Regions from separate parts of the Qipengyuania pacifica genome, predicted to be linked through region 2. Evidence: riboswitches for the same ligand, from Rfam matches in the RefSeq annotation. Region 2 holds a riboswitch; the other holds the start of a gene.
The links. A riboswitch is a leader RNA that binds a small molecule or an ion and turns the genes downstream of it on or off. The one in region 2 is predicted to bind cobalamin.

Region 1 (7,645 bases), on a different contig from region 2:
TCCCCTTGGGAAGCTGCGCTCGGCAACTGGCGTAGACCGGCTCCGCATTCTTGGGCCCGACGACACCAACGGCCGCGGGACGGCGCTCGCCGCGGGTCAGTATCTGACCGACGACATCTATGTGGAATTCATCACCGATGCGCGGGGGTTCACCGCGACACAGCTTGAAGTGAGCCTGACCCCGTTCCTGTCGATCCTCAGCCAAGCCGGGGGGTCAGGGGCTACCAATGTGAACGTGCGTTATCGGAAGAATTACTGATGCGACGGTTTGCAATTCTGCTTCCGCTCGTACTGTCAGCTTGCGAACGGGAGAAGTCGTTCGATGAGCGGTACGAGATTGCCCAAGACGAAATAGAGAGCAAAGCAAAGGAACTGGATCGGGAGCTCACCCCTTCCCCAAGCCCTAACCACATCACGACAAAAGAGCCCGTGTCCGTAAATGAGCGCGAAAATTAACTAGCTCGTGGCGACCAGCCGCAGCGATGCCTAACCGCGCCCATCGCGGAATTACTAAACCGTTGTCATGCCGCTGCCTTTCAGAGGAGCGTTGGCCATAGCTAGCATCGCCGCTAAAGGGCCGTTTTCGGTCACCGGGTAAGAGAGAATTTTGATGCTACTGAACCGCCGCAATTTCATCGGTGCCACCGGCGCGGCCTTTTCCGGGTTGCTGTTGAATGGTTGCACAGGCCGGTCGGCTCCGCTGACGTCGGCGCCGTCATCATTCGCGGATTACGGTCCACTGGTTCCCGATCCGGCAGGAATGCTCGACCTTCCCAGCGGCTTTTCCTACCGGCTCCTGTCGAGCCTAGGGAATGCGATGACCGATGGCTGCACCGTGCCAGACAAGGCCGACGGCATGGGCTGTTTCTCGATTGGCAATGACGAGATCGTGCTCATCCGCAACCACGAACTGGTGCCGGCTGATGATGCTGGCGGCGTTCTCGCCAAAGGTTTCGGCACACGCGACGGCGCTATCGTGCCGGGCGGGACCACATCCATTGTACTCGATGCAACCACACTTGAGGTAAAGCGCGAGTTCCGCTCGCTTGCAGGGACGATCCGCAACTGTTCGGGCGGCATCACGCCATGGGGAAGTTGGCTGACCTGTGAAGAAGCACCGACGGGCCCGGGCCAGCGTTTCGGCGAAGGTCTCGCTGAAAATCATGGCTGGGTGTTCGAAGTTCCGGCCAAAGCGACCGGCCTGATCGATGCGGTTCCCCTGAAAGCCATGGGTCGCTTCAATCACGAAGCGGCTTGTGTCGATCCGAGGACGGGGATCGTTTATCTAAGCGAAGATCGTGACGACAGCGTGCTCTACCGTTTCGTTCCGACCACCCCCGGGCGCCTCGCCGACGGCGGGCTGCTGCAGGCGATGGTCGTGGAGGGCCTATCGGACACGCGCAACTGGACGTCCCCCGACATGGCACTCGGGTCTGGCCACACAGTAAGCTGGGTCGACTGCGACGATGTCGAATCGCCGAATGACGACCTGCGAAGCCGAGCCGCTGCAAAGGGTGCCGCCCTCGTCGCCAGGGGTGAAGGCATCCACACGGGAACAGACGAAATATTCGTCTGCTCAACGAATGGTGGCCAGGGAAAACTCGGCCAGATCTTGCGACTTGTCCCCGGCACTGGCGGCGAACCCGACCAGATCGAACTGTTTTTCGAAAGCCAGAGCAAAGACCAGTTCAATTACGGCGACAATCTCACCGTGGGTCCGAACGGCCACCTGATTGTCTGTGAAGACCAGTATACCGAAGTGGTCGATAACCATCTTCGCGGTATTACGCCCGATGGCCGGGCTTATACTCTGGGTCGCCTGCGCATGCAGACAGAACTGGCAGGCGGATGTTTTTCGCCTGACGGTAAGTGGTTCTTCGTCAACGCATATTCACCGACGCGGACTCTTGCCATTACAGGCCCGTGGGCCGTCTAGATCGGCGAAAATTCCGAGCCCCGAAAGCCAGCGCGGGGTCAGTGCCTCAGTAGCGCTGAATTTACCAGAAGACTGGCGCAAAGGCGCGGAAGAGGTCTAACATATCGCCAAGAGCGGCCATACTACAGATCGTATGACCGCCCTCGAACCAGTTTGCGGTCCAGGAGGAACAGTCAGATGCAAATCAATCGAAACGCACTTTTTGCCGCCACCGCCATTTGTGCGCTGGCTTCGCAACCTGCCATGGCAGAAGAAGGCATGTGGACGTTCGACGGTTTTCCAGCCGAACAGGTCCGCGAGCAGTATGGCTGGGCTCCCGATCAGGCGTGGCTCGATACGGTGCGCAATTCGGCTGTGCGACTGACGGGTGGCTGTTCGGCCAGCTTCGTATCGCCCGATGGATTGATCCTGACCAACCACCATTGTGTCGCGAGCTGCCTGTTCGACAATTCGGACGAAACTGCCGACTATCTGCTCAATGGGTTCGTCGCGGACCGGCGCGATGCCGAGCTCAAATGTCCGGGTCAGCAGGCCGAAGTGGTCACCATGATCTCGGACGTCACGCCCGATGTGATAGGCGCGATCGGATCGCAGACCGGAGAGGCGCTGACCAAAGCGCGCGACGCGAAGATCGCCGAGCTGGAGAAGGCCGGCTGCCCCGACTCGGAGACGACCCGCTGTCAGGTGGTGACGCTGTTCGGTGGTGGGCAGTACAAGCTCTACACCTATCGCAAGTACTCCGACGTGCGCCTGGCCTGGGCACCTGAAGATCGAGCCGCGACCTTTGGCGGCGACCCGGACAATTTCAATTTTCCGCGCTACTCGCTCGATGCAAGCTTTCTGCGCGCATATGAGAATGGTCGACCGGTAGCGACGCCCGAGCACCTAAAATGGAGCCCTCGCGCTCCGGAAGAAGGCGAAATCACCTTTGTGGTTGGCAACCCGGGATCGACCAGCCGCCTATGGACGGACAGCCAGTTGGCATTCGAGCGCGAAGTGCGCCTCCCGGTTACGGTCGCCACGCTCAGCGAACTGCGTGGTCGGTTGATCCGCGCAATGGAAGAAAGCAAGGAACATGCCCGCGAAGGCGGCGACATGCTTAGCGGCATCGAGAACAGTCTGAAGGTTTATATCGGTCGCACCAAAGCGCTTAACGATCCGGCTTTCACTGCCAAACTCGCCGAAGCGCAGAACGATCTGCGCCAGCAGGTTGCGGGCGATAGTGAGATTGGAGATCCCTGGACGACGGTGGATGAGGCGATGAACGCGTACCGCGCGCTCTACTATCCCCTGCGTTTCACCCAGCCATCGGGCGATCTTTACAGCTACGCGCAAACTCTGGTCTTTGCGGCACAGGAACGCGGCAAACCCAATTCAGAGCGTCTGCCCGGCTACACCGACAGCGCCCTGCCGCTAACTGAAAAGCAGGTGCTCGACGAACGGCCCGTCTATCCGTGGCTGGATGAACTGGGCATGGAATGGAGCCTATCCAAGGCGCGCGAATATCTCGGCGTGGACGATCCCGACACCAAGCTTCTGCTCGGGAAGGAGAGCCCGGAACAGCTTGTCGAACGGCTGGTAAACGGCACTTCCCTCGCCGATCCGGCAGTCCGAAAGGCGCTGTGGGATGGCGGCCTCGAGGCGGTAGAGGCTTCTGACGATCCCATGATCAAGTACGCGCTCAAACTGGCCACGCGCCAGCGCGAATTGAAGGCGCTGGCTGACGCCCAGTATTCGGGTCCACTGGCAGCCGCCGGCGTCAAACTGGCCGATGCGCGCTTTGCCGCCTACGGTGACAGCCTCTATCCAGACGCCACTTTTACCCTGCGCATCAGCTATGGCCAGGTGAAGGGGTGGATCGAGCGTGGCAATCAGGTCCCGTTCCAAACGACGATGGGCGGAACCTTTGAGCGTGCTACCGGCAACGCACCCTTCGATGTGGCACCGGCCTTCGCTGCAAACCAGACGAAGATCGACAAGAATACGACCTACGATTTCGTGACGACGAACGATATCATCGGCGGCAACTCCGGATCGCCGGTGATCGACCGGGCCGGTACCGTGATCGGTGCAGCCTTCGACGGCAACATCCATTCGCTGGGTGGCAATTACGGATACGATGGCACGCTCAATCGAACCGTCGCTGTCTCTGCCGCAGCGGTGCAGGAGGCGTTGGAGACGATCTATCCCGCCCCTGCCCTCGTCGAGGAACTGGCCCGGCGCTGAGCACTGCTCGTCCAGTAACGGGCGAGCTGAAAACGCCTGTCCGCTTTACGAACAGGCATTAAAAATTCGGATGATCGCCTATCAATAGAGCATATAAAGAATTCTTTATATGCTCTATTGACGTGATGGCTTGGAAAGCCGATGGGATGTTTGTCGAGGTTCTCCGGTCGGTTCGCCGCGCCGGAGCTAAGACGGGAAGCCGGTGCGCGCCCTGACAAGGGCGCAATGCCGGCGCTGCCCCCGCAACTGTAAGCGGCGAGCGGCGGTCCACTCATGTCACTGGAAGGCTCGCCTTCCGGGAAGACGGACCGTTTTGCTTTGACCCGCGAGCCAGGAGACCTGCCTCCGACGCGATAACGTCCACCGGCGGGGTGCCCGGTCTGGTCGCTTGCATGACGCGCGCCCGGATCTACCGTCGCGCGTCCGGCGCGCGCGCCCGACCGGTCTCCCCCGTCTTCATCGGGGTAAATGAAAATGACCGTTTCCGTTGCTAGCTTGGGGTTTCCCCGCATCGGCCCACGCCGCGAACTGAAGTTCGCACTCGAGAAATTCTGGGCCGGCACTATTTCACAAGACGAATTGGAAGAGGCCGCACAGGGCTTGAGAACCGCGACATGGGCGCGGCAAAAGGCACTCGGCGTCGATTGGCTGCCCTCAAACGATTTCTCGCTGTACGACCATGTGCTCGACACAAGCGTGATGCTCGGCGCCATTCCGGCGCGCTATGACCTCGCCAGCGGCCAGGCAGCTGGGCTCGAAACCTATTTTGCGATGGCACGCGGTGCGACCGGCGGTGCGACTTGCGGCCACGCGCATGGCAGCGTGACCGCTGGCGAGATGACCAAATGGTTCGACACCAACTATCATTTCATTGTCCCCGAGATCGAGCCTGAAACCCGGCTGCAACTCGGGCACATCAAGCCTCTGCAGGACTATCTCGAAGCCAAGGCGCAGGGTTTTGAAACGCGTCCGGTCATTCTTGGGCCGGTAACCTGGCTGAGCCTTGCAAAAGAGTACGGAAGCGATCCGTTCGATCTGCTCGAAGAGGTTCTTGCGCTTTATGCCACTGTGCTCGCGCGGCTCGAGGAAGCAGGCGCTGAATGGGTGCAGATCGATGAACCCATCCTCGTTACAGACCTTACCGATCGGCAGCGCCGCGCGTTTACCCGCGCTTATGCCAAGCTGGGCCGTGCTGGCCCGAAGATCATGCTGGCCACCTATTTCGGAGGTCTGGAAAATAACCTGTCGCTCGCCGCGTCCCTGCCGGTCGCCGGCCTGCACATCGATCTGGCGCGCGCGCCGGAGCAATTGGATGCGGTGGTGAAGGCGGTGCCGCAAAACCGCCTGCTGTCGCTCGGCGTAGTGGACGGGCGCAATGTCTGGCGCGCCGATCTAGCCGCGCTGCTTGATCGTCTGGAGCCGCTGGCGGCGCAGCGTGATCTGGTGCTCGCCCCTTCCTGTTCGCTGCTGCACGCGCCCGTCGATCTGCAGTTGGAGAGCAAGCTGGACGATGAGTTGAAGCAGTGGCTGGCATTTGCAGTGCAAAAGATCGAGGAGCTCGATCTGCTGCGCCGGGCGTTAGCGAATGGAAGAGAAAGCGTCGCGGCTGAGCTGGCCACCTCCGCCCGTGCGACCGAAGCGCGCAAGACTGCTGCACGTATCCATGATCGCGCTGTCAGCGAACGGATCGCTGCCCTCACGCACGACATGCGTGAACGCCGCGCGGGTCATGCCGAGCGCGTCAAAACTCAGAGCGAGGTGCTCAATCTACCTCTCTTCCCGACGACCACCATCGGGTCCTTTCCGCAGACCGGCGCCGTGCGCAAAGCCCGCGCCGAGTATAATCGCGGCGTACTGGACGGTAAGAGCTACGACGCTTTCCTGCACCAAGAAACCGAGCGCGCGATCAGATGGCAGGAAGAGGCCGGGGTCGACATGCTGGTCCATGGCGAATTCGAGCGCAACGACATGGTCCAGTATTTCGGCGAGAAGCTTGCGGGTTTCGCTTTCACCGTGAATGGCTGGGTCCAAAGCTACGGGTCGCGCTGCGTCAGGCCGCCTATCCTTTACGGCGACGTATCGCGGCCCGAACCGATGACGGTCGATTGGTGGCGCTATGCTCAGGGGCTGACCGACAAGCCTGTCAAAGGCATGCTGACCGGTCCGGTCACGATCCTCAACTGGAGTTTCGTGCGCGACGATCAGCCCCGAGAGGCGAGTTGCCGCCAGATCGCGCTGGCGATCCGCGACGAGGTACTCGACTTGGAAGCGGCGGGCTGCAAGGCGATCCAGATCGATGAGGCAGCGCTGCGGGAAGGACTTCCCCTGCGCGAGCGTGACTGGCCGGCCTATCTGGATTGGGCGGTCGACTGTTTCCGCCTCGCGGCTGCCGGCGTCGGCAACCAGACCCAGATCCATACGCATATGTGCTATTCGGAGTTCAACGACATTCTGCCTTCGATCGGCGCCATGGACACCGACGTCATCTCGATCGAAACTGCACGTTCGCAGATGGAGTTGCTCGCGGGTTTTGCCAGCTATCGCTATCCCAGCGCAATCGGGCCGGGAATTTACGACATCCACTCGGCGCGCGTCCCGGGCGAGGACGAGATGGTTGCATTGATGCGACTAGCGCAGAAGCATCTGCGTCCGGAGCAGCTTTGGGTAAATCCCGATTGCGGGCTGAAGACCCGCGGTTGGGACGAAGTCAAACCTGCAATCGCCGCGATGGTATCGGCCGCCCGAACCTTGCGTGCAGAAACAAACACCGAGGCATAATCCGATGAGTAAGACGAAGGACGCGCGGCCCGCCGTGCAGTTGATCGACATCGTGTTCCCTGGCGACACGAACCATCACGGGACGCTGTTCGGCGGCGTCGCACTGGCGCACATGGACAAGGTCGCATTTCTCGCTGCCTCGCGCCACGGACGCGCGCCCTTCGTCACCGCCTCATCGCAGAAGATCGACTTCGCCGCTCCCGCGCAAGAAGGCGATCTGGTGGAAGTGACAGGACACCTCGTACGCGTGGGCACAAGTTCACTCGATGTCGAAGTCGAGCTGATCGCAGAAGCGCCGGTTTCGGGTGAACGACGCCTATGCACCCGCGGGCGCTTCACATTGGTGGCAAGAAAAGGCCCCACGACAAAACTGCCGCTTCCGGCGATGTTCGAATGCGCCCCCATCGAGCAGAGTTCTGTTCTTCGGCTCGCGGAGATGGTGTTTCCCGGGCAAACCAACCACTACGGCACGCTCTACGGGGGCGACGCGCTGAGGATGATGGGCAAAGCGGCTTTTATCGCGGCCACCCGCCATACACGCGAGGTCTTGGTGATGGCATCTTCAGACCGCATCGATTTCGTCGCGCCAATCAGGGAAGGCGATATGGTCGAACTGGTCGCCGAGGTGAAGATGACGGGGCGCAGTTCCGTCCGCGTTGCGGTGGAAATCTGGTCCGAAGACCTTCTAAGCGGAACCCGTGTCCA
Region 2 (7,645 bases):
TGCGCGGATGATTGCATCGCTCTTGCGACCGGCCTGTGCGCCCGACACGAAACTGCGATCGACCTTGATCTTCGAAAACGGCCATTGATTTATATAGCTGAGCGAAGAGTAACCCGTTCCGAAATCGTCGAGCGCAAACCGAACTCCGGCACGCGCAAGATCTTCGATGAACATCCCGATGCTCGGGCTGTCTTCCAGAAACACGTTTTCAGTAATTTCAAGCTCGAGACGGTCCGGCGACAGGCCCGCATCTCTGATCGCGCTGAGAATACCCAGAGCCGCGCCCGGAGCCTTGATCTGCATCGGCGAAAGATTGACCGCGACGGATATATCGTCGGGCCAGGCTGCGGCCGCCCGCGCGGCTTCGCCAGTGAGCCAGTTGCCGAGAGTTACGATTGCGCCGCATTCTTCGGCAACCGGGATGAACTGATCGGGAGGAATTTCTCCCCTCGTCGGGTGGAACCAGCGCGCCAGCGCTTCGAAACAGCGAATGCGCCCCGTATCCAGATCGACGATCGGCTGAAAGTAGACGGACAGTTCATGCCGCGAGAGCGCAAGGCGAAGTTCCGTCTCGATCTTTCGGCGATGGGTCAGGTCCCTGGTCATCGAAGGGGTGAAGAAACGAATTTGGGATCGTCCGGCGACTTTGGCTTCATACAGCGCCATATCCGCATGGCGCATCAGTTGATCTGGTGTCACGCCATCGTCCGGCATCAAGGCAATGCCGATCGATGCGCCCATTTCCAGGCGTTCCCCATCGACTTGCAGCGGGCGCATGACCTCGCCCAGGAGCGTGCTGGCCATGACGGACGCGGCGTTGCGGTCGGCTATCTGGCAGGCAACGACGAACTCGTCACCGGCGAAGCGAGCGACGATACCGTCTTCGCCGACCAGCGCGGCGATCCGCGCGCCAATAGTGTGCAGAACCTCATCACCTGCTTGATGACCTTTGAGGTCGTTGACTTCCTTGAACCTGTCCAGGTCGATCCAGAAAATACCAGCCTGACCGTCAACATCTGCCGAGATGAGGCCAGGCAAGAGGCGGTCCAGCCCAAGACGATTGGAAAGCCCGGTTACCGTGTCGGTCAGGGCAAAGGTTTCCATTTCCGCTGCCAGCGCTGCGCTGCGGTCTGCTGCGTCGAGGGATTCGTGCAAGGTGCGAAAGATGGAGGTGACGATCGAGTACATTGCGGGAAAGAGAAGAGCGATGGTTATCGCAAGACATGCCCCGGCGATCGAACCATGGGCGATGGACGCGATGACGATAGGTGTCGACACCAGCGTCAACTGGCCCAGAGCTATGGCCGGACGCGCGGCGTTGTGCGCGCAGATGCCTATGCCGTAGCCCAGCGCATTCGAAATGATCAGGACCTGCGCCATCGCATCGATGTCGAGCGCGATGGCCGACGCGGCCACAGTGCCGAGGATGAGGCTGAAGCCGAACGCGCCGAACTTGTAAGCGAATTCAAGCTGGGCCGCACTTATCTCTTCCGGGCGCTTCGCCAGGTGACGAGAGTTGACAATGCGCAGGACGGCGATGCTGCTGAGCAGAAAGACAAGAGAATAGAGGAGGGCGCTACCGGACAGATAAGCCACGACCGTGCTCGAGATGGTGCAGTTCAGGGCGCCTACTGCAAGAGCCGTGCGCCGGTCGTAGAGAGAACGAATGAGAGAGTTGCGAGCTTTCTCGCTCAACGGATCTGTCGACGACGCGTGGGCGACGTACCGCTTCAAATCGAATGACCCGCTTCGCTCACCCATGGCAAAGCGTTTAAGGCGAATCCATCATATTTCAGTTAACGGTAATACGTGGATTTTCCGAAGTTATACGGGGGATATGCTCGCCAGCAACGACTTGATGGCAAGCTGCTCATCAAGGCGTCTGGCCAGCCCGCGATCGAGCGTTCGGCAGATGCCGAGCCACCAGTCGTAACTTTCGGTGTCGTCGACCGCATGGGCGTGTTCAGCCTGCTGCGCCGCAACTTTCGCCGCGCTCAGGCCATGGTTCGCAAAGTGCTTCAGCGCTGCATGCATCACGCCATCGACAGGGGAAGCGGTGGCGACCATCTGCGCTGCTCCGGCATTGTCGTTCGCCGCGCGCGAGTGCGCTTTGCGAGCCAGTGCCCGGGCAATCGGCGAATGGGCGGTGGAACGTGCGGCAGCGAAATGGACCGGCATGCCATGGTCTCCTCAGGGGGGGCTGGGCTGTTGACCCCCCTCATGGCCGAAGCACGCTAAACTTCGGTTCCGCAGCATGGTTGTAGAGACGTAAAGGATTGCCTTCGTGTTGGCCCGCAAGCCTATTTCTTCCCGGGCTCGTTGATCCATTTGCCTGAATTGGCATACTCCTCGCGAACCCTGCCGGATTGCGGGAGCTTGTCGGCTGGAGGTGCGGGGGCGGGCGCCCCAACCGGCGCATCCGGTTCGGCACTGATACCGATAGCGGCATTGGACGGAGGGGTAGGCTGTACAGGGCCGGGGACGTCCGCTTCCGCGCGCCGAACGTTGGGGGCGGCAAGCGGCTCCGCGCCGGCATAGTCGTCGGTAAAGGCACCGGCGGTTCCGGCCCCGCCTTTCCAGCGATAGAAACGATGCGCGCCGATGGCACCGATATAGTCGAGGCTGGCGGCCCAATAGGGGTTCACGTAATTGGTGTGGTAATGTGTGGCCAGGCCGACGGGCTTGTAAACCTCGCCCGCCAAGGCACCCAGCGCTACGGATTGGGCCACCGCCCACCCCCGGCGGGAAGGGGTGCGCGCCAGTGATCCGTCGCAGGTGAAGCTGAACTGGCAGCCCGTCTTGCGTTCCGACCCCTGAAACACCACACCGCAGATGCTGGCGGGATAGGCGGGATGTGCAACCCGGTTCAGGACCACTTGCGCCACCGCTTGTTGGCCCGACAGGCTTTCGCTGGCGGCTTCGTAGTACACGGCCATGGAAAGGCACTGCAATGCGCGCGCCTTGTCGATACCGTTGCCCGTCTGGCGAAATGCCTGTGCCGCTGCACCCGCGCCATGACTTTGTGCAAATTCGACGGTTTCAAGCGTCCCTTCGCTCTTGCGAAGGTCGGCGATATCTGTGGCAAGGCGCGGGGCATCTTCGAGGTAATAGAAGGCCGATCCAGGAAAGCTTTCGCCAGCCGTTTCGAACGGCATGGGCGTCAAGGGTACGCGTTCGTCGCCCAGGCCAATCGCGCTTCTGAAATCGGACCATTCGCCTTGCGCAGCCACGGTCGGAAGAGCGATGGCAGCGCCAAGAATACCGAGGCGGGTCGCCAGTTTACGGCGATCCTGCAGTCTGGCGGCCCGGCGCTGGGCGCGCGGCGAGGCGACGTGCAGCGCACGGTCCTTGTCCCCGGCCAACGCTTCCAATCCGCTCAAACTGCGTCCTTCTTTCAGGAACTGCCCATAGCCGATACCCCGGAAGGCCGACAGATGTGTGCGATCGCCATCCCGCAACGGGACGGGATTCGATGGCGCCCTATAACAGCAAAACTTAATGAAGTTGCGTCTTGTGCAACGACACATTGCGCAGTAGTCGGCGCCGCGAGTCACGGGTTGGCCTGTTTTGCGCAGGCCCGAAGAGGGAAGAGGGTGCAAGCCCCTCGCTGCTCCCGCAACTGTGACCGGGGAGGTCCGCTCCATATGCCACTGCGAAAGCGGGAAGGCGGAACAGGGCCGCTGATCCGGGAGCCAGGAGACCTGCCCATGACCGTCGTTCGGCTGCAGGGCGGGGTGTACCTGTAGCAAACGTGGATGGAGCGTTTCGGCTCCCTCCCGTCATGGGCGGCATTTCGTTCATGACAGGAGGATACGTGTATAAATATCTGCTTTTGATTTCCGCTTCGGCAGTGCCTGGTGCAGCGTATGCGCAGACTGCCAGCGAGCAGGCGCTCGAGGAAATCATCGCCGCCCAGGACGAGGCAAACGAGGCTGGCGATCAGCAAGCGACTGTGGGCAGCTATCGCAGCTCGGCCCCGGCCGAGGCGATCATCACGGTCACGGCCAACGGCCTCGGCACCGATCTGCGCAATACCGGCCAGTCGGTCACCGTCATCGGACAGGAAGAGATCGAAACCATTCAGGGTGCCGATCCGGCACGCGCACTTGCGCGCGTTCCCGGTCTGTCGCTGTCGCGTAGCGGGGGTGTCGGTACGGTAACCAGCGTGAACGTGCGCGGCGCCAATCCCGACCAGCTTCTGGTACTGGTCGACGGCGTGCGCGTGGCCGACCAGGCGAGCCCTTCGGGCGGCTTCGATTTCGGCAATCTGCTGCTCGGCACGGCCGGCAAGATCGATGTTCTGCGCGGATCGAACAGCACGATCTGGGGATCGGAAGCCGTGGGCGGGGTGATCGACATCTCGACGCGGGCCGAGCGCGGCATGACTGCCAGCGTCGAGTACGGCTCGCGCGACACGCTGTTTGCCAGCGCCGCCGCCGGAGCAGGCAATGACAACGCCTTTATCGGCCTGACCGGGTCATGGTTCGAGACCGACGGATTTTCCGCAGCCGCATCGGGCACGGAAGCCGATGGATCGAAGCAATTCGCTATCGGCTCCAGCGCCTTCCTCAATCTGACCCCCAGCCTCGAGCTGTTCGCGCATGGTAACTTTGCGGAAGGCGACGTCGAGATCGATGGCTTTCCCGCACCCGACTTCGTCCTCGCCGATACCGACGATACGCAAAAGACTACGCGTTACTGGGGCGATGTCGGCCTTGCCTATTACGGCAACGACCTGACCCTGCGCGCTGCGTACAGCCTGTCCGATACCAAGCGCGCCAATCGCGATGGTTCCGGGGCGGAGACTTTCGCCAGCGACGGCCGCTCCGATCGCATCTCGCTGCGCGGAGAATACCGTTTGCTGGGCGGTCTCTCGCTGGCTTTCGGCGGCGATCATGAATGGACCGAGTTCGAAACGAGCTTCGACACGGCCGCCGAAACCGAAATCAGCGGCGCCTATGCGCAGCTTGGCTGGGTGATGGGCCGTCTGGCCGTCCATGGCGGTGCGCGCGTGGACGATCACGAACAGTTCGGCACGCATGTAAGCTTCGGCGGCGACGTGAGTTACGGCTTTGGCGATGACTGGCGCGTGCGCGGTAGCGTGGGCGAAGGTTTCAAGGCACCGACACTGTACCAGTTGCTCTCGTTCTACGGGAATACGGAGCTCGAACCCGAAGAAAGCACCAGCTACGATCTGGGCGTCGAGAAAGGGCAGCGGGGCTCAGGTCTGCACCTCGCGCTGACGGGCTTCCGCCGCGACAGCGACAATCTGATCGGGTTCGGCGTTACGCCTGAAAGACCTTCCGGCGTGTACCTGAACACCGCCCGCGCCCGCGCGCAGGGCATCGAAGCGGAGGCAGGCTTCGATCTTGCACCCGGTCTTCGCCTTGCCGGCATATATTCCTATGTCGATGCGGAAGATCGTACGACCGATCTCGACCTGGCGCGGCGACCCAAGCATTTCGGTACCATTTACGGCGACTGGATCAGCGATTTCGGTCTCGGCCTCGGGGCGGATCTGCGCCTTGTCGGTGCAAGCTGGGATAATGCCTCCAACACGGTTCGCCTCGAAGGATACGAGCTGCTCGATGTGCGGGCATCCTTCGGCCTGGGCGACCATCTGGAACTGTTCGGCCGCGTCGAGAACGTGTTCGACACCGATTACCAGACGGTTGCGGGATATGGGACGGCTGGCCGCAGCGTCTTCGGCGGGATCAGGGCGAAGATGTGAAACCGTTGCTCGCCGCATCGGTTCTGCTCCTTGCCGCATGTGCGCAGGGCGGGGCCGATGCGCCGACGGCTGGGGCGCGGCCGACCATCGTCAGCCTGAACCCCTGCACCGATGCGATCCTTGCCGATGTAACGGCGCCGGGACAATTGCTGGCGATATCCCATTACAGCAAGGATCCGCGATCGAGCTCGATGCCGGCGGAGCAGGCGTCGCGATACCGGGCTACCGGCGGCACGGTCGAGGAGGTTCTCGCGCTCGATCCCGATGTAGTGGTGGCGGGAAGCTTTATTGCACCCGCAACGCGCGCCGCGCTGGAAGATCTGGGCATGCAGGTCGTGACGTTCGGCATCGCCAGTGATGTCGCCTCGAGCGAGGAGCAGATCCGGAGACTGGCTTCTCTGGCCGGCGATCCGCGAGCGGGGCAGCGCCTGATAGAACGGATCGAAGCGGCGCTCACCGAAGCGGAGGCGCCGGACGGGCGCGCCGTCGACGTTCTCCTGTGGCAGCCCGGCGGAATTGTCGCGGGCGAGCAATCGCTGGTGAGCGACTTGCTTGCCCGCACCGGCTTCACGAACGGTGCGCCGGCCCGCGGGCTGTCCCAGGCCGACTATGTGGCGCTCGAGGATGTGGTAGCCGCGCCGCCGCAGGTGTTGCTAGTTGCAGGCGGCGACCTTGGCCAGCAGCATCCGGTGCTGGACCGGCTGCCGGATATGCGGCGCGAACGCTTCGATACCAGCCTGCTTTACTGCGGCGGTCCGACGATCATCCGTGCCGCTCGTCGACTGGCGGAGATACGGAGCACAGCATGGTGAACCGCGCGACTTTGATCTTCGGCGGGTTGCTCATCGTTGCGCTTCCGCTTTCGCTGCTGGCCGGGCGGGTCTGGCTCGATCCGGCCAGCACGCCCAACGCCGCGCTCATCCTTGCAGAGCTGCGTCTGCCGCGCGCCCTGCTGGCCGTGGTCGTCGGCGCGGGATTGGGAGCGGGCGGGGCAGCCATGCAGGGGTATCTGCGCAATCCGCTGGCCGACCCCGGTCTTTTCGGGATCGCTCCGGGCGCGGCGCTGGGTGCCGTGGCCGCGCTTTGGTTCGGCTATGCCGCTTCGCCGTGGCTGCTTCCCGCATTCGCCTTGATCGGGGCGGGCGGGGCGATGGCGTTGCTTGCGGCGATTGCCGGACGCACGGGCGGGATCGCGCTGTTCACGCTCGCCGGGTTGATGGTTGCGAGCCTCGCCGGCGCATTGACGGCGCTTGCGATCAGCATGGCGCCCAATGCTTTCGCCATGAGCGAGATCGTGATGTGGCTGAACGGCGCGCTGACCGACCGGAGCTGGCGCGAAGTGTGGCTGGCCACCCCACTCGTGGCGCTGGGCGTGCTTCTGCTCTGGCGGAGCGGGAAATCGCTGGATGCGCTCACGCTGGGGGAACCTGTCGCCCGGTCCCTTGGGGTCGAACCCGCACGGCTGCTCTGGCTGCTGATCGTGGGCATAGGGCTGACGGTCGGCGCAGGCGTCGCGGTGGCCGGTATCATCGGCTTCGTCGGCCTGATCGTGCCCCATCTCGTTCGGCCCTTCACCGATAGCCGGCCTTCACAGCTCATCGTGCCGAGCGCATTGGCCGGGTCCCTGCTGGTGCTTGTCGCGGATAGCGTCGTACGCATATTGCCACTGGTGACGGAACTGCGTCTGGGCATCGCCTTGAGCCTCCTTGGCGCTCCGTTCTTTCTCTGGTTGCTGCTGCGCATGCGCAGGGGGCTGGCATGATGCTTGCGGCACGGGAAGTCTCCGTCGACAAGCGTCTGTCCCGCATCTCGCTCGAACTTGCGCCGGGATCGATCACTGCGATCTGCGGGCCGAATGGTGCGGGTAAATCGACCTTGCTCGAGGCGCTTGCAGGCTTGCTGGTGCCCGATGGT

Region 1: it holds a riboswitch for cobalamin, as region 2 does, so the genes downstream of both, metE (5-methyltetrahydropteroyltriglutamate--homocysteine S-methyltransferase) here and K3177_RS06265 (TonB-dependent receptor plug domain-containing protein) in region 2, are expected to answer to the same signal.

What each region holds. Positions count from the first base shown of each region.
Region 1 covers NZ_JAIGNQ010000004.1:384,787-392,431, forward strand. The annotation lists gene K3177_RS14420 (translocation/assembly module TamB domain-containing protein) at 1-259, shown strand, start outside; gene K3177_RS14425 (alkaline phosphatase PhoX) at 611-1,936, shown strand; gene K3177_RS14430 (S46 family peptidase) at 2,114-4,162, shown strand; cobalamin riboswitch at 4,302-4,523, shown strand; gene metE (5-methyltetrahydropteroyltriglutamate--homocysteine S-methyltransferase) at 4,637-6,940, shown strand; gene K3177_RS14440 (acyl-CoA thioesterase) at 6,945-7,645, shown strand, end outside.
Region 2 covers NZ_JAIGNQ010000002.1:221,845-229,489, reverse strand. The annotation lists gene K3177_RS06280 (putative bifunctional diguanylate cyclase/phosphodiesterase) at 1-1,734, opposite strand, end outside; gene K3177_RS06275 (hypothetical protein) at 1,825-2,178, opposite strand; gene K3177_RS06270 (cell wall hydrolase) at 2,301-3,380, opposite strand; cobalamin riboswitch at 3,538-3,723, shown strand; gene K3177_RS06265 (TonB-dependent receptor plug domain-containing protein) at 3,815-5,731, shown strand; gene K3177_RS06260 (helical backbone metal receptor) at 5,728-6,543, shown strand; gene K3177_RS06255 (FecCD family ABC transporter permease) at 6,540-7,493, shown strand; gene K3177_RS06250 (ABC transporter ATP-binding protein) at 7,490-7,645, shown strand, end outside.